4 regions of the Yersinia sp. SCPM-O-B-9106 (C-191) genome follow, and region 1 is predicted to be linked to each of the others. Evidence: predicted binding sites of a transcription regulator. Region 1 holds the regulator's gene; each other region holds the start of a gene.

Region 1 (7,865 bases):
CGCCATCTCCAACTCAGGGGAGTCCAACGAAATTCTGGCGTTGATCCCCGTCCTCAAACGCCAGAAAATCCAGCTTATTTGCATGAGCAGCAACCCAGAAAGCACCATGGGCAAAGCGGCTGACATTCACTTGTGTATCAAGGTGCCGCAAGAAGCTTGCCCACTGGGGCTGGCTCCGACCACCAGCACCACCGCCACATTAGTGATGGGTGATGCCCTCGCGGTGGCTTTGCTGCAGGCGCGGGGCTTCACTCAGGAAGATTTTGCTCTCTCCCATCCGGGCGGCGCACTAGGGCGCAAATTATTATTGCGGATCAGCGATATTATGCACACCGGTGCGGAGATTCCTCACGTCAGCCCTGATGCTTCATTACGCGATGCATTACTGGAGATTACTCGGAAAAATCTGGGTTTAACCGTAATCTGTGACGATTTGATGATGATTAAAGGTATCTTTACCGATGGGGATTTGCGCCGGGTATTCGATATGGGCATTGACTTAAATAACGCGAAAATCGCGGATGTGATGACCAAAGGCGGTATTCGGGTGCGTCCAAACCTGTTGGCAGTAGATGTGCTCAACCTGATGGAATCACGTCATATTACTGCGGTATTAGTGGCCGATGGTGACCAATTACTGGGTGTGGTGCATATGCATGACATGCTGAGAGCCGGTGTTGTTTAATAAAAGGTAAATTATGGATAGCACAGTATATCTGGACACATGCTATGGCCCAGTCGCTAGCAACGTTATGGAACGTGCAGCCAACATTCGCTTATTGATCTGTGATGTTGATGGTGTCATGTCCGATGGCCTGATTTACATGGGTAATCAGGGCGAAGAGCTGAAAGCTTTCAATGTGCGGGATGGCTATGGTATCCGCTGCCTGATAACCTCGGGTATTGAGGTGGCAATTATCACTGGCCGCAATGCTAAATTACTGGAAGACCGTGCCAACACCTTAGGCATTACCCACCTTTATCAAGGGCAATCTGATAAGCTGGTTGCCTATAATGAGTTATTGGCCGCATTAAAATGTCTGCCTGAGCACGTTGCTTATATTGGTGATGATTTGATTGATTGGCCCGTAATGGCGCAAGTGGGCTTATCTGTCGCCGTGGCGGATGCCCATCCATTACTCATTCCCAAAGCGGATTATGTCACGCAAATCAAGGGCGGGCGCGGTGCAGTACGCGAGTTATGTGATTTGATATTATTAGCCCAAGGTAAACTCGAAGGTGCTAAAGGATTGTCGATATGAGTAAAACAAGACTATGGATAACAATATCCTTAGCACTGATTGCCTTAGCTTTGATTGGCTGGAATTTCTCCGGTTTTAATCAACAAGGTAGACAAAATGTGGCGAATGATCAGGAACCCTCATCGCAAAGCCAACATACTGTTACCGTGGTTTTTAATCCAGTTGGGCAGTTGAGTTATAAACTGGTGGCGGAAGAAGTCCAGAATTTCAGCGAACAAGAGCTGACCTGGTTTACCCGGCCAGTGATGACAATGTTTGATGAGAATGCCGTCGCCACGTGGTCAGTACGTGCGGACCGTGCCAAGCTGACCAATGATAAGATGCTTTATTTGTATGGTCATGTTGAGGTTGATAGCCTAACCCCAGACGCACAGTTACAAAAAATTAAAACTGATAACGCCCAAGTTAATTTGATCACTCAGGATGTCTCCTCTGATGATGAAGTGACCCTCTTTGGTGTTGGATTTACCTCTAACGGCATGAAAATGCGTGGCAACTTGCGGGATAAAACCGCCGAGCTGATTGAAAAGGTTAAAACCTCTTATGAAATCCAAAAATAAAATTCGTCATTTTTTGCTTGCCAGCTCACTTTTGGCCGCCAGCCTGCCAGCATTGGCTTTAACGGGTGATACTGACCAGCCCGTCAAGGTTGACTCAGCTAAACAAGCACTAGATATGGCGGCGAATACCATCACATTTACTGATAATGTGATTATCAAGCAAGGCACCATTGAGATTAAGGCTGATAAAGTGGTGGTTACCCGCCCGGGTGGTGATCAGAGCAAAATGGTCATTGAAGGTTTTGGTAATCCGGTCACTTTCTATCAGATGCAAGACAGTGGTAAGCCCGTGAAAGGCCATGGACAGAAACTGCGTTACGAAGTCGCTAACGATTTTGTCGTGTTGACCGGTGATGCCTATCTGGAGCAGCTTGATAGCAATATCAAAGGTGATCGCATCACTTATTTGGTGAAAAAACAGCAGATGGAAGCCTTCAGTGATAAAGGCAAGCGCGTCACCACCGTGCTATTACCGTCCCAATTACAAGATAAAGGGCCAGCAGCTTCAGGCCAAAAGAAGAGTAACTAATCATTTATGGCAACATTAATCGCAGAAAAACTGGCTAAGGCATACAAAGGCCGTAAAGTGGTCGAAGACGTCAGCTTGAAAGTAAAGTCCGGTGAGATTGTCGGTTTACTTGGGCCGAACGGTGCCGGTAAAACCACCACTTTTTATATGGTCGTCGGCATTGTTCAGCGTGACGCCGGGCGTATTGTGATTGATGACGAAGATATCAGCCTTTTGCCTTTGCATGAACGCGCCCTGCGCGGAATTGGCTACTTACCGCAAGAAGCTTCAATCTTCCGCCGCCTGAGTGTCTTTAATAATCTAATGGCGGTGCTGGAAATCCGTAAAGACCTCTCCTCTGAACAACGCCAGGAGCGGGCTGATGAGTTAATGGAAGAGTTCCATATTACTCATTTACGTGACAGTCTGGGCCAATCACTTTCTGGCGGTGAACGTCGCCGGGTTGAAATCGCCCGTGCGCTGGCAGCTAATCCTAAATTTATTCTGCTGGATGAGCCGTTTGCTGGGGTTGACCCGATTTCTGTTATTGATATCAAAAAAATAATTGAGCACCTGCGCGACAGTGGCCTCGGTGTCCTGATTACCGACCATAACGTGCGCGAGACACTCGACGTTTGTGAGCGGGCTTATATTGTAAGCCAAGGGCGTTTAATCGCTCACGGAACACCACAGGAAATTTTGGCTGACGAACAAGTTAAACGTGTTTATTTGGGTGAAGAGTTCCGTCTTTAATTTTCTCATTCTGAAACGCTGTTGATGATTTTGTTAGCCACCAGGAAAATTGATACTGCATTATGAAGCAAGGTTTGCAACTCAAGTTCAGCCAACAACTGGCAATGACTCCGCAGCTACAGCAGGCTATTCGCCTGTTGCAGCTTTCTACGCTAGAGCTCCAGCAGGAGATTCAGTTAGCGCTGGAGAGTAACCCCCTGCTTGAGCAAACCGATCTTCACGAAGAGATAGATGCAAAAGAAACGGTAGACAGTGAAGCGCTTGATACCCGCGAAGCGCTGGAACAAAAAGATATGCCGGAAGAGTTACCACTGGATGCGACCTGGGATGAAATTTACACCGCAGGCACACCATCCGGTATGGGTAATGATTACAGTGACGACGAGCTACCGGTCTATCAAGGGGAAACCACCCAAACGCTACAAGACTATTTAATGTGGCAAGTGGACTTGACCCCCTTTTCTGAAACTGATGCTGCGATTGCGACTTCTATCGTCGATGCGGTTGATGAAACCGGTTATCTTACTGTGCCACTGGAAGACATTCTGGAAAGTATGGGAGATGAAAACGTCGGGTTGGATGAAGTTGAGGCGGTGCTTAAGCGGATACAACACTTTGATCCCATTGGTGTCGCGGCGCGAAACTTGCGGGAATGCCTATTGGTGCAGTTGTCGCAATATGCTAAAGACACGCCTTATCTGGCCGAAGCGCGCTTGGTTATTAGTGATTATCTGGATTTGCTAGGCAACCATGATTTCCGCACGATGATCCGTTTAAGTCGGCTAAAAGAAGATACACTAAAAGAAGCCATTGCTCTGATTCAATCACTGGACCCGCGCCCTGGCCAGTCCATCAATACCGGGGAATCTGAGTATGTCATACCGGACGTTCTGGTGCGTAAAGACAAAGGACACTGGACGGTAGAGCTGAATGCCGATAGCATTCCACGCCTGAAAATCAACCAACAGTATGCGGCAATGGGCAGCAGCACCCGTAATGACAGTGATGGGCAGTTTATCCGTAGCAATCTGCAAGAAGCAAAATGGTTGATAAAAAGCCTTGAAAGCCGCAATGAGACGCTGTTAAAAGTGGCGCGCTGCATCGTAGAGCAGCAAGTGGCCTTTTTTGAGAATGGGCCTGAATTTATGAAACCCATGGTACTGGCAGACATTGCCCAAGCCGTGGATATGCATGAGTCGACAATTTCCCGTGTGACCACGCAGAAATTCCTGCACAGTCCTCGGGGTATTTTCGAGCTGAAGTATTTCTTCTCCAGTCACGTCAATACCGAAAGCGGGGGGGAAGCTTCTTCCACTGCAATCCGTGCACTGGTGAAAAAATTGGTTGCGGCAGAAAATCCTGCCAAACCACTGAGTGACAGTAAGCTGACCACGCTATTATGCGAACAAGGCATTATGGTGGCGCGGCGTACTGTCGCGAAGTACCGAGAGTCGTTATCCATCCCGCCGTCAAACCAGCGTAAACAGTTGGTTTGACCTGAACTGAGAAGGAAGACACTATGCAACTCAATATTACCGGACATCATGTCGAAATAACCGAAGCATTACGCGAGTTTGTTACCACTAAATTTGCCAAACTAGAGCAATATTTTGATCGCATTAACCAAGTGTATGTGGTTTTAAGTGTCGAAAAAGTAAAACAAATTGCAGAAGCAACGGTGCATGTGAATGGGGGTGAGTTGCACGCAAGCTCAGAGCAGGAGGATATGTACGCCGCAATTGATATTTTGGTTGATAAACTGGCTCGCCAGTTGAACAAACATAAAGATAAGCTAAAACAACATTAGGGGCCCTTGTTGCTGTTATCTACCTTAAATAATTCGAATTGCAGGAAAGCACATGCAGCTTGAAGTATGACGGTACACAGCAAAGGTTCTACACTCGCTACACAACCTGATGCCAGCAGAGAAGAATATTCCGCTGGCATCAGGCGTAAAACAGCGCTTAAGTGAAAGATGAGATGATCAACGATCCAGCATTGCAATTAAGCTCGGTATTAAATATCGAGTGCACCAAAAGCTCCGTACATTGCTCAAGTAAAAAACGGGCTTTGGAAATTATCAGCGAGTTAGCTGCCAAACAGCTGAACCTGCCGTCACAGATCGTTTTCGATGCTGTGTTAACCCGCGAACGCATGGGCAGTACAGGCATTGGTAGTGGCATCGCGATACCTCATGGCAAGCTGGAGGAAGATACACTGCGCGCTGTAGGTGTATTTATCCGCTTGGACCAACCTATTGCTTTCGATGCTATTGATAATCAACCGGTTGATCTATTATTTGCCTTGTTGGTTCCAGCAGATCAATGTAAAACTCACTTACACACTTTGTCTTTAGTAGCCAAACGATTAGCTGATAAAACAGTGTGTCGTCGTTTACGGGCGGCGCAAAGTGATGATGAGCTTTATCAAATCATGACTGAATTACCGCCAGAAACAGCGTAATTCACTGGGAAACATCCGTTTTATTCGCTATGCCCGGCTTGTGTGGCCGGGAATATAGGGTTCTATAGAGGGAGTCACTCACATGGTGCTGATGATTGTCAGCGGCCGTTCCGGTTCAGGGAAGTCTGTTGCTTTGCGCGCATTGGAAGATATGGGTTTCTACTGCGTCGATAACTTGCCTGTGGTTCTGCTGCCGCAATTGGCGAGTACACTCGCCGATAGGAACATCTCTGCCGCAGTGAGCATAGACGTGCGCAATATGCCTGAATCTCCTGAGGTATTTGAACATGCCATGACCCAACTGCCGGACAGCTTTTCACCGCAGTTGCTGTTTTTGGATGCTGATCGCAATACCTTGATTCGTCGCTATAGTGACACCCGTCGGCTACATCCGCTGTCGACCAAAAATCTGTCATTAGAAAGTGCTATTGATGAAGAAAGCGACCTGTTAGAGCCTTTGCGCTCACGGGCCGACTTGATTATTGATACTTCTGAAATGTCAGTGCATGAGTTGGCTGAGATGCTGCGCACCCGTCTACTGGGTAAACGTGAGCGTGAGCTGACCATGGTGTTTGAGTCTTTCGGCTTTAAACACGGCCTTCCCATTGATGCAGATTATGTCTTCGACGTACGCTTCCTGCCAAACCCGCACTGGGACCCGAAATTACGCCCCATGACAGGTTTGGATAAGCCGGTAGCTTCTTTCCTCGATCGCCATACAGAAGTGCACAACTTTATTTATCAGACCCGCAGCTATCTGGAACTGTGGTTGCCGATGCTGGAAACCAATAACCGCAGTTATCTGACGGTTGCCATTGGGTGTACTGGCGGTAAGCACCGTTCAGTCTACGTTGCGGAACAACTGGCCGATTACTTCCGCGCTCGCGGGAAGAATGTCCAATCACGTCATCGTACTCTGGAAAAGCGTAAATAATGACCGTCAAACAGACAGTTGAGATCAAAAACAAGTTGGGGATGCATGCCAGACCCGCAATGAAATTGTTCGAACTGGTCCAAAGTTTTGATGCAGAAGTGATGTTACGCAATGACAGTGGGACCGAAGCCGAAGCCAGCAGTGTTATTGCACTGCTGATGCTCGATTCCGCCAAAGGCCGCCAAATTGAGGTTGAGGCGACCGGGCCTGATGAGATACAGGCTTTGGCGGCAGTGATTGAGTTATTTAATTCTGGATTTGATGAAGATTAAGTTTTAATTTTTGTGACTCGGTTGATATTGGATGAGACGATCCACACTCGCTCCCAATAAGTAATCGTTTGCTAATCATAAAAAATGCGGCTTTTCCCCCTTGCAGAGAAATCCCACGCGAGTATAATTCGCCACAATTTGCCGGGAGATATGATGAAAAGCTGCTTGGATTTTGCTAAACATCGTCGTTTTGTTGAAAATGGCCCTATTGATGGCCGACAAAATAGACTGCCAGCAGGCAGCCAACTGCCGTTCTTTCTCCCGTTGCTAAACCGATCCTGAAAGGCCCCTCATTGAGGGGCTTTTTTTTGTCTGCCGATCGGCACCAAATTAAGCATTATCACCAATTAAAATATATACCCTAAATAATTCGAGTTGCAGGAAGGCGGCAACTGAGCAAATCCCCAAGAGTCTACTGACTTTAAGGTCAACGACCAGTAAGTAACTGGGATGAGCGAAAGCAGCCAACGCACATGCAGCTTGAAGCATGACGGGTCACAGAGGAGAGCGAAATGGTCAACCCATTGTATCACAAGCATATAATCTCAATTAACGACTTATGTCGCGAGGAGCTGGAACTGGTATTACGCACTGCCGCCAGTCTAAAAAGCCATCCGCAACCTGAGTTGTTAAAACACAAAGTGATCGCCAGTTGCTTTTTCGAAGCCTCAACCCGCACCCGTTTGTCATTTGAAACCTCTATTCACCGTCTTGGCGCATCCGTCGTCGGTTTTTCGGATAGCAGCAACACTTCGCTGGGTAAGAAAGGCGAGACGCTGGCTGACACCATGTCAGTCATCAGCACCTATGTCGATGCCATTGTCATGCGCCATCCGCAAGAAGGGGCTGCGCGCCTTGCCGCCCAATTCTCCGGCCATGTGCCGGTGGTCAATGCCGGTGATGGAGCCAACCAGCACCCAACCCAAACACTGCTCGATTTATTCACAATTCAGGAAACCCAAGGTCGGCTGGATAACATCAATATTGCCATGGTCGGCGACCTAAAATATGGCCGTACCGTGCACTCGCTGACGCAAGCGCTGGCTAAATTCGATGGCAATCGCTTCTTCTTTATCGCCCCGGACGCACTGGCAATGCCAGCTTATCTTCTTG
Region 2 (7,865 bases), 460 kb from region 1:
ACAGTTTACAGTCAGGTCGTTAGAACGTGAGTGAATACCGATGATTTGGCCTTCATACACTTCTGTACCGTGACCGATGAACAGTTTGCCGCGGTCTTGCAGTTTGAACAATGCAAACGCAACAGCTTTACCCTGACCATTAGAAATCAGTACGCCGTTTTGACGTTGGCCGATCTCGCCTGGACGCACATCATCATAATGACTGAATGTGGAGTACAGCAGGCCAGTACCTGAAGTCATGGTCATGAATTCAGTACGGAAGCCAATCAGGCCACGGCTTGGGATCATATAATCCAGACGAATACGACCTTTGCCGTCCGGAACCATGTCCTTCACATCGCCTTTACGTTCACCCATGGCTTGCATCACTGAGCCCTGGTGCTGTTCTTCGATATCCAAAGTTACGCTTTCAAATGGTTCTTGATTGCGGCCGTCGATAACACGGTTGATAACTTTAGGACGAGATACAGCCAGTTCGAAACCTTCGCGACGCATGTTTTCGATCAGAACCGACAGGTGAAGTTCACCACGGCCAGATACGCGGAACGCATCAGAATCTTCAGTTTCTTCAACACGCAATGCTACGTTATGAATCAGCTCTTTGTTCAGGCGGTCAAGAATTTGACGTGAAGTCACGTACTTACCTTCTTTACCACAGAACGGAGAGGTGTTAACGCAGAAATACATGGTAACGGTTGGTTCATCAACAGACAGTGCTGGCAATGCTTCAACAGCATTAACGTCACAGATAGTGTCGGAGATGTTCAACTCACCCAGACCGGTGATAGCCACGATGTCGCCAGCTTCAGCCTCGGTAGCTTCGATACGCTCCAGACCCATGTGAGTCAGAACTTTACCGACTTTACCGTTACGCGTCTTGCCTTCGCTATCAATGATAGTGACTTGCTGGTTTGGCTTAACTTTACCGCGTTTGATACGACCGATGCCGATAACACCAACATAGTTGTTGTAATCCAGCTGAGAGATCTGCATCTGGAACGGCGCTTCAAGCTCAACTTGTGGCGCAGATACATGGTCAACGATAGCTTGATACAACGGAGTCATGTCTGCCGCCATATCATTGTGGTCTTCACCCGCGATACCCATCAATGCAGATGCATAAATGATAGGGAAGTCCAGTTGTTCGTCAGTTGCATCCAGGTTGACGAACAGGTCAAACACCTGATCCACAACCCAGTCAGGACGCGCGCCAGGACGGTCAACTTTGTTGATTACCACGATTGGTTTCAGACCATTAGCAAAAGCTTTTTTGGTCACGAAACGGGTCTGCGGCATCGGGCCATCCATTGCGTCGACGACCAACAGCACAGAGTCAACCATAGACATTACGCGCTCAACTTCACCACCGAAATCGGCGTGTCCTGGAGTATCCACGATGTTGATGCGGTAGTCTTTCCATTTAATGGCAGTATTTTTTGCGAGGATAGTTATCCCACGCTCTTTCTCCAAATCGTTGGAGTCCATTACACGTTCAGTTGCTTCAGTACGTTCACCGAAAGTACCAGATTGTTGTAGCAACTTATCAACCAGGGTAGTTTTCCCATGGTCAACGTGCGCAATAATGGCGATGTTACGCAGATTCTCGATCACAGCTTTTTTGCCTCAGGCATTTAGAAATAGCGCGCTATTGTACACGTATTAGGCGAGGGACTAAACAAGATCACAAACTTCTCTTATAAACAACCTAACGACGGTGTGTTTGTGATCCCTTTCACGGTGCAAAAACAGCCTCTCGGCCCACTTTTGCACCAATACGGTGCCCAATGGCGCAAATGAAGCACCAAAATAGTGCAATATAACTATCCTGGTGCATACTGAATATCAGCAGACCCCTATGATATGGCATAAACGGGGGGTTTGGAAAGTTGGCATAGATTTCGCAATGTATTTTAGCATGAATAACGGTCATGAAAAATCAGCATGGACGTTAGCCTGCATAAAAAGATAACTGAACACCCTAACGGTAATCGTTCCACGACGACGACTATGACAAATCCAGGAGATATAAGTATGTCCGCTGAACATGTTTTGACGATGCTGAATGAGCACGAAGTGAAATTTGTTGATTTGCGCTTCACCGATACTAAAGGGAAAGAACAGCACATCACTATTCCAGCTCATCAGGTCAACGCTGACTTCTTCGAAGAAGGCAAAATGTTTGATGGCTCCTCGATTGGTGGCTGGAAAGGCATTAACGAATCCGACATGGTACTGATGCCAGACGCCAGCACCGCTGTTATGGACCCGTTCTTCGAAGATTCCACACTGATTATCCGTTGTGACATTCTCGAGCCAGGCACCCTGCAAGGTTATGACCGCGACCCGCGTTCTATCTCCAAACGCGCAGAAGAATTCCTGAAATCTTCGGGTATCGCGGATACCGTGTTGTTTGGGCCTGAGCCAGAATTCTTCCTGTTCGATGACGTTCGTTTTGGTAGCAGCATCCGTGGTTCCCACGTCGCTATCGATGATATCGAAGGCGCATGGAACTCCAGCACCAAATACGAAGGCGGCAACAAAGGCCATCGTCCAGCAGTAAAAGGCGGTTACTTCCCTGTCCCTCCGGTCGATTCTTCACAGGATTTGCGTTCTACCATGTGTTTGACCATGGAAGAAATGGGCCTGGTTGTTGAAGCGCACCACCATGAAGTGGCAACAGCCGGTCAAAACGAAGTGGCTACTCGCTTCAATACCATGACCAAGAAAGCTGACGAAATTCAGATTTACAAATACGTTGTGCACAACGTGGCACACGCGTTTGGTAAAACCGCGACTTTCATGCCAAAACCTATGTTCGGTGATAACGGTTCCGGCATGCACTGCCATATGTCTTTGTCCAAGAACGGCACTAACTTGTTCGCAGGTGACAAATACGCGGGCCTGTCTGAAATGGCGCTGTTCTATATCGGCGGTATCATCAAGCACGCAAAAGCAATTAATGCCTTGGCTAACCCAACGACAAACTCCTACAAGCGTTTGGTCCCAGGCTACGAAGCACCGGTAATGCTGGCATACTCTGCCCGTAACCGTTCAGCTTCTATCCGTATCCCTGTGGTTGCCAGCCCGAAAGCGCGTCGTATTGAAGCGCGTTTCCCAGACCCAGCGGCTAACCCGTACCTGTGCTTCGCAGCGCTGCTGATGGCTGGCCTTGATGGCATCATCAACAAAATTCACCCTGGTGATGCGATGGACAAAAACCTGTATGACTTGCCACCGGAAGAAGAAGCTGAAATTCCAAAAGTAGCAGGCTCACTGGACGAAGCAATGGCTGCACTGAACGAAGACCGCGAGTTCTTGACCCGTGGTGGCGTGTTCACTGACGACGCTATCGATGCTTACATCGAACTGCGTAAAGAAGAAATGGACCGCGTTCGTATGACTCCGCACCCAGTTGAGTTCGAACTGTACTACAGCGTTTAATTGTTTTACCCAATAGATTTCAAGGTGTAGGAAGACGGCAAGCGAATAAATTCCGATGAGCTTACACCAGTAAGTGATTCGGGTGAGTGAGAGCAGCCAACACACCTACAACTTGAAAGATGAAGGGTTGTTGCCGTGGAAACTTTTGGCCCATTTCATAATGGGCTTTTTTCTCCACTTTTCGTTTTCATACCTCTGGCTCAGTGGTGACTGAACTGGAGTAAAATACAACCCAAAATAATTCGAGTTGCAAGAAGGCGGCAAGCAAGAGAGTCCTGATGAGCTTACATAGGTAAGTGATTCGGGTGATTGAACGCAGCCAACGCACATGCGGCTTGAAGTATGACGGGTTAGGAGTCTGCGTAATGGCAACAGGCACGCTGCCCGATGCTGGGCAGATCCTTAATTCTCTCATTAATAGCATCCTGCTATTAGATGATGATTTGGCTATCCATTATGCCAATCCCGCTGCCCAGCAACTTCTGGCGCAAAGCTCCCGTAAACTTTTTGGTACACCTTTGCCAGATTTATTAGGCTATTTTTCCCTCAATATCGACTTGATGCGGGAAAGCCTACATACGGGGCAAGGTTTTACCGATAATGAAGTGACATTAGTGGTTGATGGCCGTGCGCATATTTTATCGCTGACCGCGCAGTCATTACCGGAAGGTTTTATATTGCTGGAAATGGCACCGATGGATAACCAACGTCGGCTAAGCCAAGAGCAACTACAGCATGCACAACAAATCGCTGCACGCGATTTGGTTCGTGGGTTGGCACACGAGATTAAAAATCCACTGGGTGGCTTGCGCGGTGCGGCGCAGTTATTGTCAAAAGCTCTGCCCGATCCGGCGTTGCTGGAATACACCAAAGTCATCATTGAGCAAGCGGATCGCTTACGCAATCTGGTTGACCGCTTATTAGGCCCTCAGCGGCCCGGTCAACATGTGACACAAAGCATCCATCAGGTTGCTGAACGGGTTTGCCAACTCGTATCACTGGAAAAGCCGGATAACGTGACGTTAATCCGTGACTATGACCCCAGTTTACCGGAGCTGGCGCATGATCCCGACCAAATTGAACAAGTGCTACTGAATATCACCCGCAATGCATTACAAGCTTTAGGTGAAGCTGGCGGTACCATTACACTGCGCACTCGCACTGCATTTCAGATAACACTGCACGGTGTGCGCTATCGCTTGGCCGCGCGAATTGATATTGAAGATGATGGCCCAGGTGTACCAACGCAATTACAAGATACCGTCTTCTACCCGATGGTCAGTGGCCGCGAGGGAGGAACCGGCCTTGGCCTGTCGATTGCCCGCAGTCTAATTGACCAACATTCGGGTAAAATTGAATTTAACAGTTGGCCGGGACACACCGAATTCTCGGTTTACCTGCCTATTCGCCAGTGAGGTTTCTATGCAACGAGGGATAGTCTGGATCGTCGATGACGATAGCTCCATCCGCTGGGTGCTTGAGCGCGCACTGACTGGAGCGGGTCTGAACTGTGTAACATTTGATTCCGGTAATCAGGTGTTGGATGCATTGGCGACACAAACTCCGGACGTGTTGTTATCAGATATTCGTATGCCCGGCATGGATGGATTGGCACTGCTGAAACAAATTAAACAGCGCCACCCAATGCTCCCGGTCATCATAATGACGGCACATTCTGATTTAGATGCGGCAGTCAGCGCCTATCAGCAAGGGGCTTTTGATTACCTGCCCAAGCCCTTTGATATTGATGAAGCTGTCGCGCTGGTTGAACGGGCGATTAGCCATTATCAAGAACAGCAACAACCGCCCCGTAGCCAGCCTGCAAGCGGCCCAACCGCAGATATCATTGGTGAAGCGCCGGCGATGCAGGACGTTTTCCGCATCATTGGGCGCTTATCCCGCTCCTCTATCAGCGTGCTGATTAACGGCGAATCGGGAACCGGTAAAGAGTTAGTGGCCCATGCACTACATCGCCATAGCCCTCGGGCTAAAGCGCCTTTCATCGCGCTGAATATGGCGGCGATCCCGAAAGACTTAATTGAGTCCGAGCTGTTTGGCCACGAAAAAGGGGCCTTTACCGGCGCTAATCAGGTGCGCCAGGGCCGTTTTGAACAAGCTGATGGCGGCACACTGTTTTTAGATGAAATCGGTGATATGCCGCTGGATGTGCAAACTCGCCTATTGCGCGTTTTGGCTGATGGCCAGTTTTATCGGGTTGGCGGTTACGCGCCGGTCAAAGTGGATGTGCGCATCATTGCCGCGACCCATCAAAATCTGGAGCTGCGGGTTCAGGAAGGGAAATTCCGTGAGGATTTATTCCATCGTCTGAATGTGATTCGAGTGCATTTACCGCCGCTGCGTGAGCGCCGTGAAGATATTCCGCGCCTGGCACGCTACTTCTTGCAAGTGGCCGCTAAAGAGCTTGGGGTGGAAGCCAAGATTCTGCATCCTGAAACTGAAGTCGCGCTAACTCGCCTCCCCTGGCAGGGTAACGTTCGCCAACTGGAAAATACCTGTCGTTGGCTGACGGTGATGGCGGCTGGGCAAGAAGTGCTGGTGCAGGATTTACCTTCCGAGCTATTTGAAACCAGCACCCCGGATGCTTCTGGTCAACGCACACCGGACAATTGGTCAACACTGCTGGCGCAATGGGCTGATCGCGCATTACGTTCTGGTCATCAGGATTTGTTGTCAGAAGCACAGCCAGAAATGGAGCGCACGTTGTTAACCACGGCACTACGTCACACTCAAGGGCATAAACAGGAAGCTGCGCGCCTGTTGGGCTGGGGCCGTAATACGTTAACGCGTAAGTTGAAAGAGTTAGGAATGGAATAAATTTTATTTGAAAGTCACCCTCATCACTGAGGGTGACATCATCAGATCACTCGGGAAAACTGTTGCCGACGCGCTTGTTTGCGTAAATAGATATCAAAGCACATACAAATATTACGAATGAGTAAGCGCCCGCGCGGTGTCACACGAATGCCATTATCATCCCGCTCCACCAGCCCGTCTTGTTCAAAGGGGGCGAGTAATTCGAAATCTTCAGCAAAATAATCAGCAAAACGAATACCATAATGCTGTTCAATTGGCTGATAACTGATTTGGAAATTACAAATTAGCGTTTTAATCACGTCACGGCGCAAGCAATCATCTTCAGTCATGGTCAGACCGCGCCACAATGCATTGCCTCGTTGCTCGACAACGGCATAGTAAGTCTTCAAATCTTTTTCGTTTTGCGCGTAACTGTCACCTAACATACTGATGGCAGAAACCCCCAATCCGAGTAAATCACTCTCACCTTGGGTGGTATAACCTTGGAAATTACGATGTAATTTCCCTTCCCGCTGGGCAACGGCTAACTCATCATCGGGCCGGGCGAAGTGATCCATCCCGATAAACTGATAGCCGGATTCGGTTAAGAAACTGATGGTATGCTGCAAGATATCCAGCCGCTGCTCGGCGGTGGGTAAATCAGCATCTTTAATTTTGCGCTGTGCGGCAAACAAGCTCGGCAGATGGGCATAATTGAAGACACTCAGGCGGTCGGGGCTAAGTTCAGCCACCCGCTTGAGGGTAAACGCAAAGCTTTCTGGCGTCTGTTTTGGCAAACCATAAATCAAATCAATATTGGTTGAGTTAAAACCGAGAGCTTTAGCGCGAGCAATCAGCGCGAAGATAAAGTCTTCATCTTGCTCACGGTTAACCAACCGTTGAACTTCCTTATTGAAATCCTGCACCCCCATGCTCAGGCGGTTAAACCCCTCAGCCCGCAGGTGATCGAGCACATCCAGCTCAATTTCACGTGGATCGACTTCAATTGACTGCTCGGCACCGGGCAGAAAATCAAAGTTTTCACGCAACAGATTCATCAAATGAGTGATTTGTGTTTTATTTAGATAAGTGGGTGTCCCACCGCCCCAGTGCATCTGGCTAACCTGACGCCCGGCAAACAACGCGGCGCGCTGGCGGATCTCTTTTTCTAAGACCGCCAAATATTCATCAGCTTTATGTTGTTGACGTGTCACCAGCTTATTACAGCCACAGAAATAGCAAAGTTTATGACAAAACGGGATATGCACATACAGCGACAAAGGCCGCTGCGGGTAGCGTTTCACCGCCTGCTCAAAAGCAGATTCATCATAATCTTCACTAAATTCAAGGGCTGTGGGGTACGAGGTATAGCGCGGCCCTGAATAATTATATTTTTGAATCAGGGACAGATCCCAAACTATGGCGTTTTCAGACATGTTCATTCCTTCCGATATTTTCGCTTACCGGGCCGGTTAGGGGGCAGATGTTTTCGTTGTCTGGCCGCAGTAGCGCTGCGCAACCGCTTTCTTCGTTGCGACAGCCGCCATAGTTTACCCAATAACCACAATAGATAACATGTAAGTAGTAGGGCTATTATCGGGATCACCCAC
Region 3 (7,865 bases), 1.7 Mb from region 1:
CAAAGACTGCCAGCACTTTACCATTCAAATCGGCTTTAATCAGGTAGGGGCCAAACTCATCCCCCACCCATAGTGCGTCATCAGCAAACTGGAAGCTTTCGGGGTCAAAATCGCTGCCGGTCAGATAGCGTTTTTCAGTGCTTTCATTGGTGATATGGAAAGGTACTTTTTTATCTGGATCGTGCAGAAACACAGTTTGCAGCGGTGTTACGCTGCCATTTTTAAAATCAATATTATAGTGATTGAGATACAACATGGCGTCCGGCGAGTTGGCTTTGCTACCAAATCCATTATCGGTCAGCACCCAATATGTGCCATCCGGCATGTGTTTGATACCCGAATGCCCTTGCAATGGCTGCCCAGAGATCGGCAAGCCAATACCTGTTGGACGATCGGCGGATTTGCCGGCTACGGCCCCCAAGGTACTCACGCGTTGGCCACTGGTGTATTTACCACTTTGCTGTAAATCAGTCGGCGCATCCGCAGGAGTCGCCACCGTCGATTTCACCGGCAGAATAGCATGCCCGGCGAGGACTGCGGGTACCTCGACAGCCTGCGCCCATAAAGAGGTACTGAACGCGATGCTACTGGCCAGCAGTGCCAAGCGGAATTTGCTCATATGCATGTTAAGTCCCCTAATTGTTTTTATTGCCCAAAGGTAAAAAGCAATTTCACTATAGGGAGCGGGAATGACAGAAATATTATCCCTGTTATTCTTTATGATTGAGGCATAATCACTATGAGTATTATTAATTTCGTATTCATTCGCAAAAAGGTCATCCATGATGAAAGATAACGAATATCAGCCACCGAAAGTCTGGACAGAAAACAACGCCAGCGGCGGTGTGTGGTCGAAAATCAACCGCCCAACGGCGGGTGCCAGATATGAAGCTAGCCTACCTATTGGTAAACACCCATTGCAGCTGTATTCCATGGGGACGCCGAATGGTCAGAAGGTCACCATTCTGCTGGAGGAGTTGTTGGCTTTGGGCGAAAAAGGTGCGGAATATGATGCTCATCTGATTCGTATCGGCGAGGGTGACCAGTTCTCAAGTGGTTTTGTTGCCGTCAATCCAAATTCAAAGATCCCAGCCTTGATGGACCATTCAACCACCCCGCCGATCAGGGTATTTGAATCTGGTGCTATTTTGCTTTATTTAGCAGATAAATTCGGCCATTTCCTGCCAAAATCTCCTGCGGCAAGAACCGAAGCGCTCAATTGGCTATTTTGGTTACAGGGCGCTGCCCCCTATTTAGGCGGCGGTTTCGGTCATTTTTATCACTATGCACCGGTAAAAATCGAATACGCCATCGACCGTTTCACCATGGAAGCCAAACGTCAGCTCGATTTGCTCAATACACAGCTCGCGACTCATGAATATATCGCCGGTGATGAGTATTCTATTGCGGATATTGCTATCTGGCCGTGGTATGGCAATTTGGTGTTGGGTTTGCAATATGAGGCGGGTGAATTCCTAGATGTGAAATCCTATCCCCACCTAATACGTTGGACTGAAACTATTGCCAAGCGCCCTGCGGTACAGCGCGGCCGTATCGTCAATAAAACCTGGGGTGCAGCAGAAGAACAGTTAGCTGAACGTCATGATGCTTCCGATTTTGACCACTTATAACTGACTTTTCTTAATCAATAACATCGCCCTAACGCCCTATTCTCACCGGGTTTTAGGGCGGTTATTTAGCCAGAACGTTTGATGCCCAGCCGCTTGGCAAGACGGTGCAGGTTGCCGGTATCAAGCTCAAGAGCGCGAGCACAAGCCGACCAATTCATCCCCTTTTCTTTTAGCACCTTAGTTATTAATTGCCGCTGAAAATCACGGGTGGCAGATTGTAAATTTTGCGGGGCTATATTTTTATCATCGCTAAATATCTCGTGTGAAATACTCGGCGCTGCTGACGCGACAATATTAAATAAGTCAGGATATAAAAAGTATGACTCTGCCGGATGTTGTGAGGCGCGAGCTAATACCGCCGCGCGGTAAATAGCATGTTCCAGCTCACGGACATTCCCCGGCCAACGGTAATTTTCAAGCATAGCCAATGTCGCTGGCGGAATACCTAATTGCTTGATGGCTAACTTCTTTCTTATTCGCTCAACAAAAAATCCCGCCAGTAGAATGATATCCCCTTTTCTTTCTCTCAGTGGCGGAACATGTAACGGGAATACACTGAGGCGGTGGAACAAATCAACGCGAAAACGCCCTTCGATGACAGCTTGTTTCAGGTCACAGTTAGTGGCTGCAATAATACGCACATTGACCCGCTTGGTGCTGTCATCACCCACTCTTTGTAAGTCACCATATTGGATAACACGCAGCAATTTGGCCTGAAGCACCAAAGAAAGTTCGCCAATTTCGTCCAGAAAAAGGGTTCCATTATCAGCAATTTCAAATTTGCCGGTTCTGTCATGTATCGCACCGGTAAAAGCGCCCTTAACATGACCAAACAATTCACTCTCGGCCACATTTTCCGGTAATGCCGCGCAGTTTAAATAGATAAGCGCGTTGGTCGCTCTGGGGGATAAATGGTGAATTGCCTTGGCAACCAGTTCTTTCCCTACCCCGGTTTCGCCGGTGATCAACACATTCAATTCTGATCCGGCAACGACTTCGATTTCATGCTTAAGTTGCAGTATCAACGGCGAAAGGCCAATCATCTCATCTTCTGAATGTTGAACTATCTGCTTGTGGATATTTAAAGAGCTGACTGTGGGCACAGCTTGTTTTTCTAAAACATCCACTAACAGCGCATTATTCAGTGCTGAGGAGGCCAATACTCCAATCAGTTTCAGCTCTTCATCACTAAATCTGTCAAATTGAGCAGGATTCATACTATCGAAAGTCAACGCACCGATAAGTTCTTGATCAGCAAATAAAGGTAAACCAATGCAGGCATGAACTTTAAGTTCATCATGGCCAGGGATCAAGCCGTCGTAAGGGTCAGGAAGGTGGCTGTCCGTGGGGAAACGCACCACATTACCGGCGCGAGCAATAGCTTCTAGCCGAGGATGAGATGACAGCGAAAAACGTCTTCCCAACACATCGGGTGATAGGCCATCAATCGCTAGTGGGCGAAACAATTGATGTTCATAACGCAACAGCGCCGAAGCATCACATTGTAATAATTGCCTTAAGCTGCTGATTAATTTTTGAAAACGATCCTGCCCAGATAAACCGCTTTGTAGCTCAATGGCTATTTGAGCGAGCGATTGAATGGATAAACTCATGTATTGTCATTCCGACACTGTATTAGTCTTTATGACAATAATCCGATAGTGTCCAAATGACAAACGTTAAATTTTAAATCAATAAAATCAATTGGATAAACACTGGCACGCTCTTTGCTATTTATAGTGAGGTTCTTCATTCACTTTAGTAAGGAACGGTTCATGGCCATTCAGGTTAAAAATAATATTAAATGGGTTGGGCAGCGTGATTGGGAAGTGCGTGATTTTCATGGTACCGAATATAAAACCCTTAAAGGCACGAGCTACAACAGCTATTTGATCCGCGAAGGAAAAAACGTGCTGATTGATACCGTCGACCAGAAATTTGGCCGCGATTTTGTGGCTAACTTAGAGCGGGAAATCGATCTGCATGCGCTTGATTACATTATTATTAACCATGCAGAAGAAGACCACGCCGGTGCATTAACCGAGTTAATGGCGCGTATCCCCCACATTCCGATTTATTGCACCACAAATGCTATCGATTCTATTAATGGGCATCATCATCATCCTGAATGGAATTTCATCACGGTCAAAACGGGTGACACACTGGATATCGGTAATGGTAAACAACTGATTTTTGTTGAAACACCTATGTTGCACTGGCCTGACAGCATGATGACTTACATCACTGGCGATGCAGTGCTGTTTAGTAATGATGCTTTTGGCCAGCACTATTGTGACGAGCATTTGTTCAATGATGAAGTGGACCAAATTGAACTGTATGAGCAATGCGCCCGCTATTATGCCAATATTTTGACGCCTTTCAGCCGGTTAGTCACACCCAAGATCAATGAAATCCTTGGCTTCAACCTGCCGGTATCCATGATTGCCACCTCTCATGGTGTGGTGTGGCGGGATAATCCCACCCAAATTGTCGCCAAATACCTGGAGTGGGCAGCTGATTATCAAGAAGACCGTATCACCATTTTCTATGACACCATGTCAAACAATACCCGGATGATGGCCGACGCTATTGCTCAGGGGATTCATGAAACCGACCCCGCTGTTGCTGTGAAAATCTACAATATTGCTCGCCATGATAAGAATGAAATACTGACACAGGTATTCCGCTCTAAAGGTGTGTTAGTCGGCTCCTCAACCATGAACAATGTGATGATGCCCAAAATTGCCGGCATGCTTGAAGAACTGGCCGGACTGCGATTCCGTAATAAAAAAGCGGCGGCTTTTGGCAGTTTTGGTTGGACGGGCGGCGCGGTTGACCGGATTCAAACTCGCCTGATGGATGCCGGATTTGATATTTCGCTCTCACTAAAAATGAAATGGCGACCGGACAATGATGGGTTGGACGAATGCCGCGAACATGGGCGCAAGATTGCCCGCGAATGGGCCTTACATCCGTTGAATAACAGCACATTGCTTGATGTCGAAACTCCATCCATTAATACGGGAAGTCGTTCCATTAATACAGAAAGTACATCTGTTGCACCTCTGGATCTGGGTATTTCAATGCAATGCAGTGTGTGCCAGTGGATATATGACCCCGCACTGGGTGAGCCGCTTCAAGATGTTAAACCGGGAACCTGCTGGGATGATGTGCCGGATTTCTTCCTCTGCCCAGAATGTGGGTTGGGCAAATCTGTTTTTGATCCACTCTAAAGGAGGCGGCCATGGTAGAGAATATTGTGATTGTCGGTTCAGGGTTTGCTGCTCGCCAGGTGGTAAAAAACATCCGCAAACTCGACTCACAGATAGCAATCAATATGATCGCCGCTGATAGTGGCGTTGATTATAACAAACCGGATTTGAGTCATGTCTTTAGTCATCAGCAAAGTGCTGACGACCTGACTCGCATGTCCGCTGAACAATTTGCGCAAGAGAATAACCTGACCTTGCACACCGAGACTCGAGTCACTGCCATTCAGCGACAGGAAAAGCAAATTTTATGTGGCCATCAGGTATTTCAATATCACAAGCTGGTATTGGCAACCGGGGCTACGGCAATGCTGCCACCAATCGCGGGTAATGAGTTGATATGCACATTTAACAGCCAAAATGAGTACCGATTGCATCAAGAGTTACTCCAAAAAGCCCGCCGTATCTTGGTATTAGGCGGCGGTTTAATCGGCGCGGAGCTGGCGATGGACTTACACCGCGCGGGTAAACGCGTCATTTTGGTGGATAAAGCCCACAGTTTGCTGGCCTCGGTCTTGCCAGTGGAAATTAGCAGCCGCTTGCAGCATAGCTTCAGTCAGATGGGCATTACCCTCGCCTTTAATAATCAGCTGAACAGCATTGAAAAAGTGGCGGATGGATTACGCGTCGTACTCCATTCCGGCCATAGCTATAGTGTTGATGCTGTTATTGCGGCAATGGGATTACAGCCGGAAACCGCTGTCGCGGCGGCGGCCGGGCTTGATATAGGACGTGGTATCAAGGTTAACCAACAGTTGCAAACCACGGATCCTAATATCTTTGCTATTGGCGATTGTGCTGAGATTGATGGGAAAGTGATGCCTTTTTTGCAGCCCATATTGATGGGTGCCATGACTCTGGCGAAAAATCTATTAGGCGGCGCACATTGCCTTACGCTGCCAGCGATGCTGGTTAAAGTCAAAACACCAGATTTGCCGTTATATTTCGCGGGTGAAACCCACCGACGTGACCTTAACTGGGAAATAAATCTCACGCCACAAGGAATAACTGCGCGCGCAACAGACAGCCAGCATCAGTTACGCGCTTTTGTGGTCAGTGAAGAGCAGACCCAACACGCATTTTCACTGCTACGTGAGTTAAGTCTTTAACCTTTAGGATGCTAACCCCCCACCGCCTGCGTAGGGGGTTTTTCCGGCAATTTTCATCACTTCAGCGCCCAACGTCACAAAGGGGGCGCGCCTGCTGGCATAGATAATCCCGCCCGCTTTGGCCCGCACCGCTTTAACTGTATCCGTTATTGGGTCAATGATTTCAGCGACCACTTCATCCTTAGCCACCCATTCACCCGGCTGACGCAATAACAACAGCAAACCACTGGCTGGGGCATTAACTATCTCTCCCGCAGAAAACGGCAGCATTACCACCTCACGCTGTGGAATTTCAGGCTGTTCGCCGACAATCGCACCACGATGTTGTAAATATTGATAAATACGTTCGGCATCAGCACTGGCCAGCGAGTGACTGACATCTTGCTGTCCGCGCAATTCAACAGTCACCGCCATACAAGCTGGAGCCAGGTCAGGATAATGTGCCGTCAAGCGGTGCCACGGCAAGCCGCAGGCCTCATCAAAAGAACCGCCGCCGCTGTCTTGTGAAAGTAACACAGTGTCGATATGCAAAAAACGCGCGAGAATACCCACTGATTCTCGCCAAGCCGGATCTGCGTACAGATGCAAAATAGCATGGTCGTCGCAGTGCAAGTCCAGCACCAGATCGGCATCGCAGGCCAGCATCAGCAAGTGTTGGCGCAAGGCATCCACTTCACTCCGTGCCGGTAAATCTTGCAATGCCGCTACCATGGCACGGCGAATTGGTTGCCACAAATTCTCTTTTTCGCTTAATACGCCCGCGCCCAATTGCTGATGGACTAACTGAGCCAGATTGGGAAAATCACGATTAAAATTGCGGCCACTGACCAAATCAAAGCGGCCTATTCCACTGTTTAGCAGTACTTGCGCCATACCAACCGGGTTAGCGATTGGCACAATAATTATTTCACTCTGAATTTCTCCGCGCCGTTCCGCCTGACTCAGTAATCTTTTAAGATAATGTAATACCAACATTCCGGGCAGTTCATCGGCATGTAGGCCAGCCTGTAAGTAGATTTTCTCGCCCACACCCGGCTGGCCGAAATGAAAACTGGTTAATTGACGCTGCCCACTCAGGGCATGTTCAGGTAACTTATGGTTATTGATTTTCATTGGACGTCCTATCTGTGGAAAAGAAACCCCGGCTTGACCGAATTGACAAAAAAATCCTTGAAATCCTCAGCCAGGATGGCCGTATCTCTTATCAGAAGCTATCCGAGCAGGTCAATTTGACCGCCCGCCCCTGTCTGGAGCGGGTTCGGCTGCTCGAGCGCGCCGGTATTATCCGTGGCTACAGCGCGATTATTGAGCTGCCAGAACCTGAGCATGCCTTTGTTATCCAAGCACAAATTGCCTTGGCCGACCACGGACACTCACAGGCGGCTTTCGAGCAAGAAGTGCGTAAAACGCCCGAAGTGCTGGATTGCTGGTTGGTCGGCGGTAGCTTTGATTTTTTGGTGCGCATTGGGTGCCGCAACATGGAGCATTACCGACTATTGGCCGACACTTGGCTAACCAGCAAAAAATTCCGCGTCGATAAAATCGTCACCATCACTGAGTTACAAGCTATCAAACGCGCTTAACACGGTTAAAAATGCTTAAAGCTGGTTTGCCCGCCGGACTCAATCATGGCGGGCAAAGGCTAGCCAGCGCCGTTCCGCGCGCGAAAACAAGAAAATCAAGATAAAGGTACACAGCAAATAAAGCGCCGCCGCCATTAAAAACGGAATAAATGGCGAATAAGTGGTGGCATAGAAAGCCCGTGCCACGCCAGTGATATCGAGCAAGGTGACGGTGCTGGCCAGAGAGGTGGCATGCAGCAAGAACACCATTTCGTTATTCAACGCCGGAATACC
Region 4 (7,865 bases), 2.1 Mb from region 1:
GACGGCGTGATTAAGCAGATGGTAAAGTGCGCCAAGTAAGCCAAGAGCGGCTAATACTGGCTGATGGCTGGCAATCCCTATCATGCCGACCCCAACACCCATCAGGATGATGCCGATGTTCTCGACGGTGTGGTATGCCAGCAGGCGTTTGATGTCGTGCTCCGCCAGCGCATACAGCACGCCGAGCACGGAGGAGACTGCGCCAAAGCCCAAGACCACCACGCCCCACCAAAGCTGGCTCGCGCCGAGCAAATCAATGCCCACTTTGATGATGCCGAAGATACCAATTTTAACCATGACACCGGACATCAGGGCTGAAGCATGGGACGGGGCAGCAGGGTGCGCCCGTGGCAACCAGCCATGGAGCGGCAGCATCCCGGCCTTGGCACCAAAACCGAAGAAAGCTAACAAGAAGATAACCGAGGCCATGATCGGCTGCGGGTTAGCTTGACGGAAAGCAGCAAACTCCAGACTGCCGCTCAGGCGGTACAACAGGAAGAAAGCAATCATGATCAGCACGGAACCGGCGTGGGCAATCAGAAAATAGAGCAAGCCCGCGCTGATGGCGTCGTCGTCCTGATCGGAAATCACCAGGAAGTAAGATGCCAATGACATCATTTCGAAGAAAATAATAAAGTAGAAAGCGTTATCCACCACCACCAGCGCCACCATTGAGGCGATGAATAAGTTCATAAAGACCCCCATTCCCCATGCCCCGCGCCCTTTGTATTCCTGCACATAGGCCAGTGAATAGAGGGCGGTTATCACCACCAACAGTGAGATGACCATCAGCATAAATGCCGCTAATGGATCAAGGCGCAAACTGAATGCCGCGAATGGGAATGGCCCGGCGGTGATGAAAGTGATTATCCCGCCCCCCAGCAGTGTGGGCGCAGCAGCCAACAGACCAACAACGCCACCCAGTAATGACGCCAGCCCAGAGGCATAAATCGCCAGTGTTTCGCGCCGTGCCAAAAGCAGAGAAAGCAATGCGCCAGCCAGATACAGCAGTAAGGAGAGCCATAATAGCTCAAGCGAACTCATCATCTTTTCTGCTCCTCGTGAGAGATGGCGTACGCGGTGTCCGTGGCCATAAAGGGCAGCTCGTTGGCAAATCCGCTGGCGGCGGCCAGGTGCTTGGCGCGATTAGCCTGCTCAATGCTGTGTTCATTCACCAACATCAAGGCATTGGTCGGACAAACCCGTACACATTCCGGCCCCTGCGGTTGGAAGCTACATAAGTCGCATTTCACTGCGACAGTGCGAACTCCGGCATTCCAGGCAAGGAACGGATTCATATTGACCGGGCTGAATGGCACATCAGATAACGTGGTCATCGGAATGTATTCAGGGAAAGTTTCTGGCACCCCCAATGGTTTACTCCCCGCTGGGGTGATAGCGCCAAATGGGCAGGCGATACCGCAAAGCTTACAGCCGATACAGGTGGTTTCATCCAATTCGACGGCGTTATTGGTCAGGGTGATGGCATTGACCGGACAAACTCGTGCGCACCATGCATCTTCGCAGTGGCGACAGAGAATTGGCGTCGTAACCGTGGCGTTACGCATCACGGTCAATCTGGGATGTTCTTGTAAACCCTTGGCTTTATGCACCTGGCTGCAAGCAGCCATACAGGTATTGCATCCAATACAAAGCCTTGGCTCCGCAATCACAAAGCGGTTCATGGCCATACCCTCCGGGACAAAAATCTGGTGACAGTCAGGCAGATAGAAATCATTTCCCAGCGACAAAGCATATTCTGTGCCAGTCCGGCGGAGGCCAATACAAAAGAGCGGTGAAGCCCCGCCAGTAGGGCATTAAGGTGATTGCAGATAAAGGGGATGAATTTAAAAGGCAGTAAAAACAGGGGGATTGCCACAGGTCGGTGTCGACATTAGTGACGAAACTGCCGCTGTTTGATGACACTTCGACAGTAATTATTCATCCAGTGAATTTATTGCGAGGGGATTTTGGTAAATATCATTATTTATCAGTTTGTTAAATTGAATGTCGTTTCAGTAGAAAGCGCGGAATTACTGGCACCGTCTTTGCATTATTTTTGTAAGTTAAATCCACACAGGGAGAACAGTCATGCATGAGATTACCTTGTGCCAAAACGCTATTGCCATGATGGAACAGCAGGCACGGCTGCATGGTGCGCAGAGAATTACCGGGGTGTGGCTGGAAACCGGCGCATTTTCTTGTGTCGAGCCGCAGGCATTGGAGTTCTGCTTTGAGCTGGTGTGCCGTGGCACTTTGGCTGAAGGCTGCGTTTTGCATCTTAGCCAGCAGCAATCACAAGTGTGGTGCCATGACTGTCAGCAATCCATTAATTTGCTCAGCAGTAAAGTGACTCGCTGTCCATTGTGTGGCGGCAGTCATTTGCGTATTGGCGCGGCTGATGATGGCGTGATGATTAAGCGGTTGGAGGTGGAATGAATTTACTTTTTTTATGCCGTGATACAGCAGGAGCCGGATTATGTGTATAGGGATCCCAGGGCAAGTTGTCGCGCTAGATGACATTCAACCGGGCACGGCATGGGTGGATGTCTGCGGTGTACGTCGCTCGGTGAATATTATGCTGGTGGCCGCAGATGAGCAGGCCAGTGCAGCATTAATCGGTCATTGGGTTTTGGTGCATGTGGGGTTCGCCATGAGTCGGCTGGATGAGGATGAAGCACTGGAAACCTTGCAGTTATTGCAGGAAATGGGGGAGGTTGAAAGCGATGTGGGGGAATTTCTAGGGCAAAGGGGGAGTTTTTTATAGTCCAGTGGTGTTGATTCAGGAGTTCACAAATTCAGTAAGTTAGATATTCAGTGATCCGGTTCGGTTGTCAGTGCTTCACGGCTCACCTGTCCTTGAGTGAACCAACAGCCAAAGGGGGTGGCGGCCCCCTTGTGGAATTACGCGCTGGCGCGAAATATTACTGCTGTTCGCAGTACCCTCCGGCAGTTTGCATGCTAATCGAACCGGGGCCGACTATAGCCTCTTCGAGGCTACCCTCCGGGCCAACACAAGCGTTGTTCAAAACTGCTACGCAGTGTTGTCGCATTCCAGCTCGACAGCCCCTTTCACCGCATCCATGCGGCTCATTCGGCCTGCAATCTTTGTCGGCAATATTTCTGATTGCGCTTAACTGCAAAAGCAAAACAAGAGCAAAAACAAAAGCGGGGCAAGAGTAAAAACCAATTCAAAATCATGGTGCAGGTGCAGGTGCAGGTGCAGGTGTAGGTGTAGGTGTAGGTGTAGATGCAGTTTTTTTCGCTTTTTCTTCTGCCAGCCGTTGTTCCAGTTCAACTAACTGTTCTGGCGATACTGCCGGATAGCCTTGTGCATCATCGGGTATGACGTGTACCTCAGGGATAGGAATTAATGGCCCAAGGAAGCGCGGCTCACGTTTCAGAACATAGAGATCAGACAGTGCGCCGAGGCGGGCAAAGATCTCGCGGACCCGGACATTGAGCATATTTTTGGGGGATGGCACGGCAAAACACTGCGCTTGAATCCCCATATGCAGAGCAATAAATAATGCCCGCTCGCAATGGAAACGCTGAGTAATGATAATAAAATCATTAGTATCAAACACCTTACGAGTGCGCACAATAGAATCTAGCGTGCGAAAACCTGCATAATCCAACACGATATCAGAGGGGGCAACCCCTGCGGCGATCAGGTCACGGCGCATGGTCATTGGCTCGTTATAACTGTGTAGAGCATTATCACCGCTAAGCAGTAAGTAACTGATTTTGCCACTGTTATAGGCGTTTAATGCTCCTTGGATGCGGTATTGATAGAACTGATTAATACCACCGGTACGGTAATATTTGGCAGTACCCAACACCACACCGACTTGCCGATGGGGTAAGTCTTGTAGCTCATCATAAATAAAAGGGGCTGTTTTCCAGCTGATCCAGCGATCGAGCGCAATAGCTGTCACCATCAGCAACCCTGCGATGATAATTAAGCTAATAATCAGGCGTTTCCACATTCTGAGGCCTTTAATGCATTCAACTCACTGGTGATGTTGCAAGGCTACTGTACCTGCCCATGCCGCGCAACATAATATCTTTCGCCCTTAGGGTTACAACTGCGTTAGCTGCGCTCGTTCACCCGAATCACTGACTTGAGTCAGTGATTCGGGATTCTCTTACAGCCAGCCTGGCTGTAATGCCAATGTCTTTTCGCCCTTGGCGCTACAACGGCGTTAGCTGCATTCGTTACTCGGCCAACGTAAAAGTGCGGGCCGGGTAGGATTTAGAACGAAGTTCGCTTGTAGGTACGATACTGTGGTTGCCAATAGTTATGCTCAATGGCTTTTGCCAGTGCTTCTTCTGAGGTCACAATGGCGACGCCTTGCAACTGTGCGGCTTTACCGACCTGCATTGCAATGGTTTTTGACACAGCTTGAATATCGTCGATATTCGGCAACAATGCCCCCTCACCATTAAGCGCTAGTGGTGAACACCCGGCTAATGCGCGGCTGGCAGCCATTAGCATGCCGTCAGTCACGCGTTTGGCGCCGGATGCCAATACTCCCAAGCCAATACCGGGGAAGATATAGGAATTATTGCATTGAGCAATTGGATACAGTTTATCTTTATAACTCACGGGTGAGAAAGGACTGCCCGTCGCCACCAGTGCGGCGCCATCGGTCCAGTTAATAATGTCTTCTGGCCGTGCTTCTACCCGCGATGTTGGGTTCGACAGTGGCATCACGATTGGGCGCGCGCAGTGTTTGTGCATCTCACGGATCAATTCTTCGGTAAACAGCCCTGGCTGACCAGAAACGCCAATCAGGACAGTGGGCTTGGCATTACGCACGACATCCTGCAATGAGATTGAGTCACTGCTCAGATTCCAGCCCTGCAGTGAATCACTCTTCTGCACCAGTTTACTTTGAAAATCCAACAAATTAGGGAGTTTGTCAGTCAACAGGCCGAAACGGTCGACCATAAAGACGCGCGCCCGGGCTTGTTCTTCGCTCAATCCTTCTGAGATCATCTGTGCGATGATTTGCTCAGCAATACCACAACCGGCAGAACCGGCACCGAGGAAGGTGACTGTTTGGTCGCGCAACTGGCTACCAGCGGCATGACTGGCGGCAATCAGGCTACCCAAGGTGACCGCTGCAGTACCTTGAATATCATCATTGAAACAGCACAACTCATCACGATAGCGGTTAAGCAGCGGAGTCGCGTTATTCTGAGCAAAATCCTCAAACTGCAACAACACATTCGGCCAGCGACGTTTTACTGCCTGAATGAACTCATCAACAAATGCATAATATTCATCGCCGGAAATTCGCGGGTGACGCCAGCCCATATACAGCGGGTCATTCAGGCGTTGTGGATTGTTGGTGCCCACATCCAACACCACTGGCAAAGTATAAGCTGGGCTGATACCACCACACGCGGTATACAGTGAGAGTTTCCCAATGGGAATGCCCATACCGCCGATACCCTGATCGCCAAGGCCAAGAATACGTTCGCCGTCGGTGACCACGATAACCTTAACATTCTGCTTGGTGGCATTTTGCAGCATGTCATCAATGTGTTCACGGTTCGGATAGGAGATAAATAACCCGCGCGCGCGGCGATAGATATCCGAAAAGTGTTCGCAAGCTTCGCCTACAGTCGGGGTATAAATAATGGGCATCATCTCACTGAGATGGGCTTCCAGCAGGCGGTAAAACAGAGTCTCATTGGTATCTTGAATATTACGCAGATAAATATGTTTATCATCGTCGTTTTTGAAATCTTGATACTGGCGGTAAGCACGCTCGGCCTGTTCCTCAATGGTTTCAACCGCTTCCGGTAATAAGCCGTGTAAATTGAAGTGGCTGCGCTCATCATTAGTGAAGGCGCTACCTTTATTCAATAAAGGGAATTCCAATAGGATGGGGCCAGCGTAAGGGATGTACAAGGGGCGCTTACTTTCGTATTCCAGTTCCATGAGTTTTACTCTTTGACTTTGGGTAGAGACAGTAATTGTTACCCCGATCCTAAAAGATAAGAAAAATATGTACAGCTTTTGTTAGTTAAATAAAACAACTGTGGGTAAAAGTGCGAGCCAACTTACAGATTCAATAGCTAATCAGCAACATGCGGTGTTTTATTGCGCAATACCCCGCATGCCATTGCATGCTGCGTTGTCATTCGAGGAGCATTTTGTTTGCATGGCAGATAAAACTCACCTGCTGGCACAAAAAAACATCACATTGGAGGAGTATCTGGTACAGCCTCATTTGCTGATAGCCCTTCAGGCCGTGGTGGGGACTGATTTATTACTGACTGTCGCCAGCCGGGTGGTGACTGAGCAAAGTGATAACCGGGGTTAGTCAGATAACCCCGGATTAAGCGCTATTCGTTTAAAATGTCACGCGTTTTACATCAGAGCAACCAAGGGAGGCCAGTGTGGCTTGAGTTGCAGCCCACTGAGTCAGTATCGGCTGGCTGCCTTCGACCAGCACTGCGCGGCGAATAGCACCACAATCTTTGCCTGAAAGATTGGTCAGGATCAATGCGGCTTGCAGTGGTGGCAAACTCGGGTTGAATGCCGCATTTTCAGCATAACGGCCTGCATAAATGTTGCCATCTGCAGTTTCTAATGCCACGCCGCTGTGAGAAAGGCTGTAAGGTGCATGGCTGTGGTTTGCACCATTAAGTGCCGCCTGAGTCAAGGCGTCAGTGTCAGTCACTTTATATTCGTGATTGACCGGGTCCATCAGCAGGGTGGTGATATCCAGATCTTTCGGACCGAAAGAGTCAGGTAAATATTGTCCCAGTGTTGAAGCCGGGCGGCCTGGTAGATGAATGTGCAGGCCAGTTCCGCTGTTCAATTCATTCATAAACTGGCGGCAATGACCACATGGCGTGTAATTAACGGTAATAGAAACCAAGCTGGCCTCATTGCGCAGCCATGCATGGGTGACAGCGCACTGTTCGGCATGAATGGTTTGTTGCAATGGGGCACCACTGAACTCCATATTGGCACCGAAATAGAGATTACCGCTAACCCCCCTGGCAATGGCCCCGACCTTAAAATGGGAGATAGGCGTTAGCGCACAAGCGGCGGCCAGTGGTAACAACGAAAATGCTAGCGCATCGTCATCTAACCCACTGATGCTCTTCACTGTTTCAACTTGCTTAGCTGTCAGCATTGCAGGGAAATCGTTTGCGCTCAAGATAGGTTCAAGGGCGGATTGCAGTGAGGCGGGCAACGTAGCCCAAGCGTCATGGAAACGTGCTTGCATAGGGTTCTCTCCAATAGTTACGGGAAACTATTTTAGGCAGCTTAGGGTTTTCTTGGTGTGATGTGGATCTCGTTATATATGAAATCTATGCAAGTAAAATCCCAAATGAGAGATGTATCTCAAATTTATACCGTCATCCTCAGCCAAATAAATGTAGCAGTATCGGAAATAAAAAGGGCGCCAGCAGTGAAGTAATAATCCCGCAGATAACCAAGGCGAGCGAGCTGAACGCCCCTTCCTGGAAATCTAACTCCGCACAACGGGCAGTACCGAGGGCGTGCGAAGCGGTTCCCATTGCCAAGCCGCGCGAGGCTTTGGTGGTGATTTTTAACAGATTCAACAAGCTGTGACCAAAAACGGCCCCCAGAATGCCGACAAAAATAACGCATACCGCACTGATGGCCGGTAAACCATGAATAGATTCGGCCACGGCCATGGCGATCGGCGTAGTGACGGATTTCGGCAATACTGAGGCTGCAATTTCAGGGGTTGCCCCCATCCACAGGGCAACGGCAGTGCCACTGACCATGGCGGTAATACTGCCGATAAAACAGATGCTAATGATAGATTTCCAGCGGGCACGGATCTGATGCAGCTGTTCATACAGCGGGA

What was found. Region 1 encodes sigma-54, which starts transcription at its own class of promoters, with help from an activator protein. Its sites were predicted from a motif close to GTTGGCACANNTTTCGCTNT; they were not measured.
Positions count from the first base shown of each region.
Region 2: a site for sigma-54 is predicted at 1,886-1,905, ahead of glnA (glutamate--ammonia ligase). Genes of this name have one in related genera too.
Region 3: a site for sigma-54 is predicted at 3,346-3,365, ahead of norV (anaerobic nitric oxide reductase flavorubredoxin). Genes of this name have one in related genera too.
Region 4: a site for sigma-54 is predicted at 2,036-2,055, ahead of hypA (hydrogenase maturation nickel metallochaperone HypA). Genes of this name have one in related genera too.

Region 1 is NZ_CP110791.1:3,879,873-3,887,737, forward strand. Features, by position in the region: gene kdsD (arabinose-5-phosphate isomerase KdsD) at 1-685, shown strand, start outside; gene kdsC (3-deoxy-manno-octulosonate-8-phosphatase KdsC) at 699-1,262, shown strand; gene lptC (LPS export ABC transporter periplasmic protein LptC) at 1,259-1,822, shown strand; gene lptA (lipopolysaccharide ABC transporter substrate-binding protein LptA) at 1,806-2,351, shown strand; gene lptB (LPS export ABC transporter ATP-binding protein) at 2,358-3,083, shown strand; gene rpoN (RNA polymerase factor sigma-54) at 3,146-4,579, shown strand; gene hpf (ribosome hibernation promoting factor) at 4,603-4,890, shown strand; gene ptsN (PTS IIA-like nitrogen regulatory protein PtsN) at 5,064-5,546, shown strand; gene rapZ (RNase adapter RapZ) at 5,629-6,480, shown strand; gene npr (PTS phosphocarrier protein NPr) at 6,480-6,752, shown strand; gene pyrB (aspartate carbamoyltransferase) at 7,265-7,865, shown strand, end outside.
Region 2 is NZ_CP110791.1:4,336,047-4,343,911, forward strand. Features, by position in the region: gene typA (ribosome-dependent GTPase TypA) at 1-1,611, opposite strand, end outside; gene glnA (glutamate--ammonia ligase) at 2,032-3,441, shown strand; gene glnL (nitrogen regulation protein NR(II)) at 3,807-4,856, shown strand; gene glnG (nitrogen regulation protein NR(I)) at 4,864-6,276, shown strand; gene hemN (oxygen-independent coproporphyrinogen III oxidase) at 6,318-7,691, opposite strand.
Region 3 is NZ_CP110791.1:2,200,684-2,208,548, forward strand. Features, by position in the region: gene OP863_RS10090 (esterase-like activity of phytase family protein) at 1-625, opposite strand, end outside; gene yghU (glutathione-dependent disulfide-bond oxidoreductase) at 786-1,631, shown strand; gene norR (nitric oxide reductase transcriptional regulator NorR) at 1,697-3,244, opposite strand; gene norV (anaerobic nitric oxide reductase flavorubredoxin) at 3,407-4,864, shown strand; gene norW (NADH:flavorubredoxin reductase NorW) at 4,876-6,009, shown strand; gene OP863_RS10115 (succinylglutamate desuccinylase/aspartoacylase family protein) at 6,013-7,122, opposite strand; gene OP863_RS10120 (Lrp/AsnC family transcriptional regulator) at 7,137-7,592, shown strand; gene OP863_RS10125 (ABC transporter permease) at 7,632-7,865, opposite strand, start outside.
Region 4 is NZ_CP110791.1:1,596,843-1,604,707, forward strand. Features, by position in the region: gene hyfB (hydrogenase 4 subunit B) at 1-1,047, opposite strand, end outside; gene OP863_RS07330 (4Fe-4S dicluster domain-containing protein) at 1,044-1,685, opposite strand; gene hypA (hydrogenase maturation nickel metallochaperone HypA) at 2,092-2,439, shown strand; gene OP863_RS07340 (HypC/HybG/HupF family hydrogenase formation chaperone) at 2,480-2,767, shown strand; gene sanA (outer membrane permeability protein SanA) at 3,198-3,989, opposite strand; gene OP863_RS07350 (NAD-dependent malic enzyme) at 4,256-5,953, opposite strand; gene OP863_RS07355 (hypothetical protein) at 6,177-6,338, shown strand; gene cdd (cytidine deaminase) at 6,369-7,253, opposite strand; gene OP863_RS07365 (CidB/LrgB family autolysis modulator) at 7,393-7,865, opposite strand, start outside.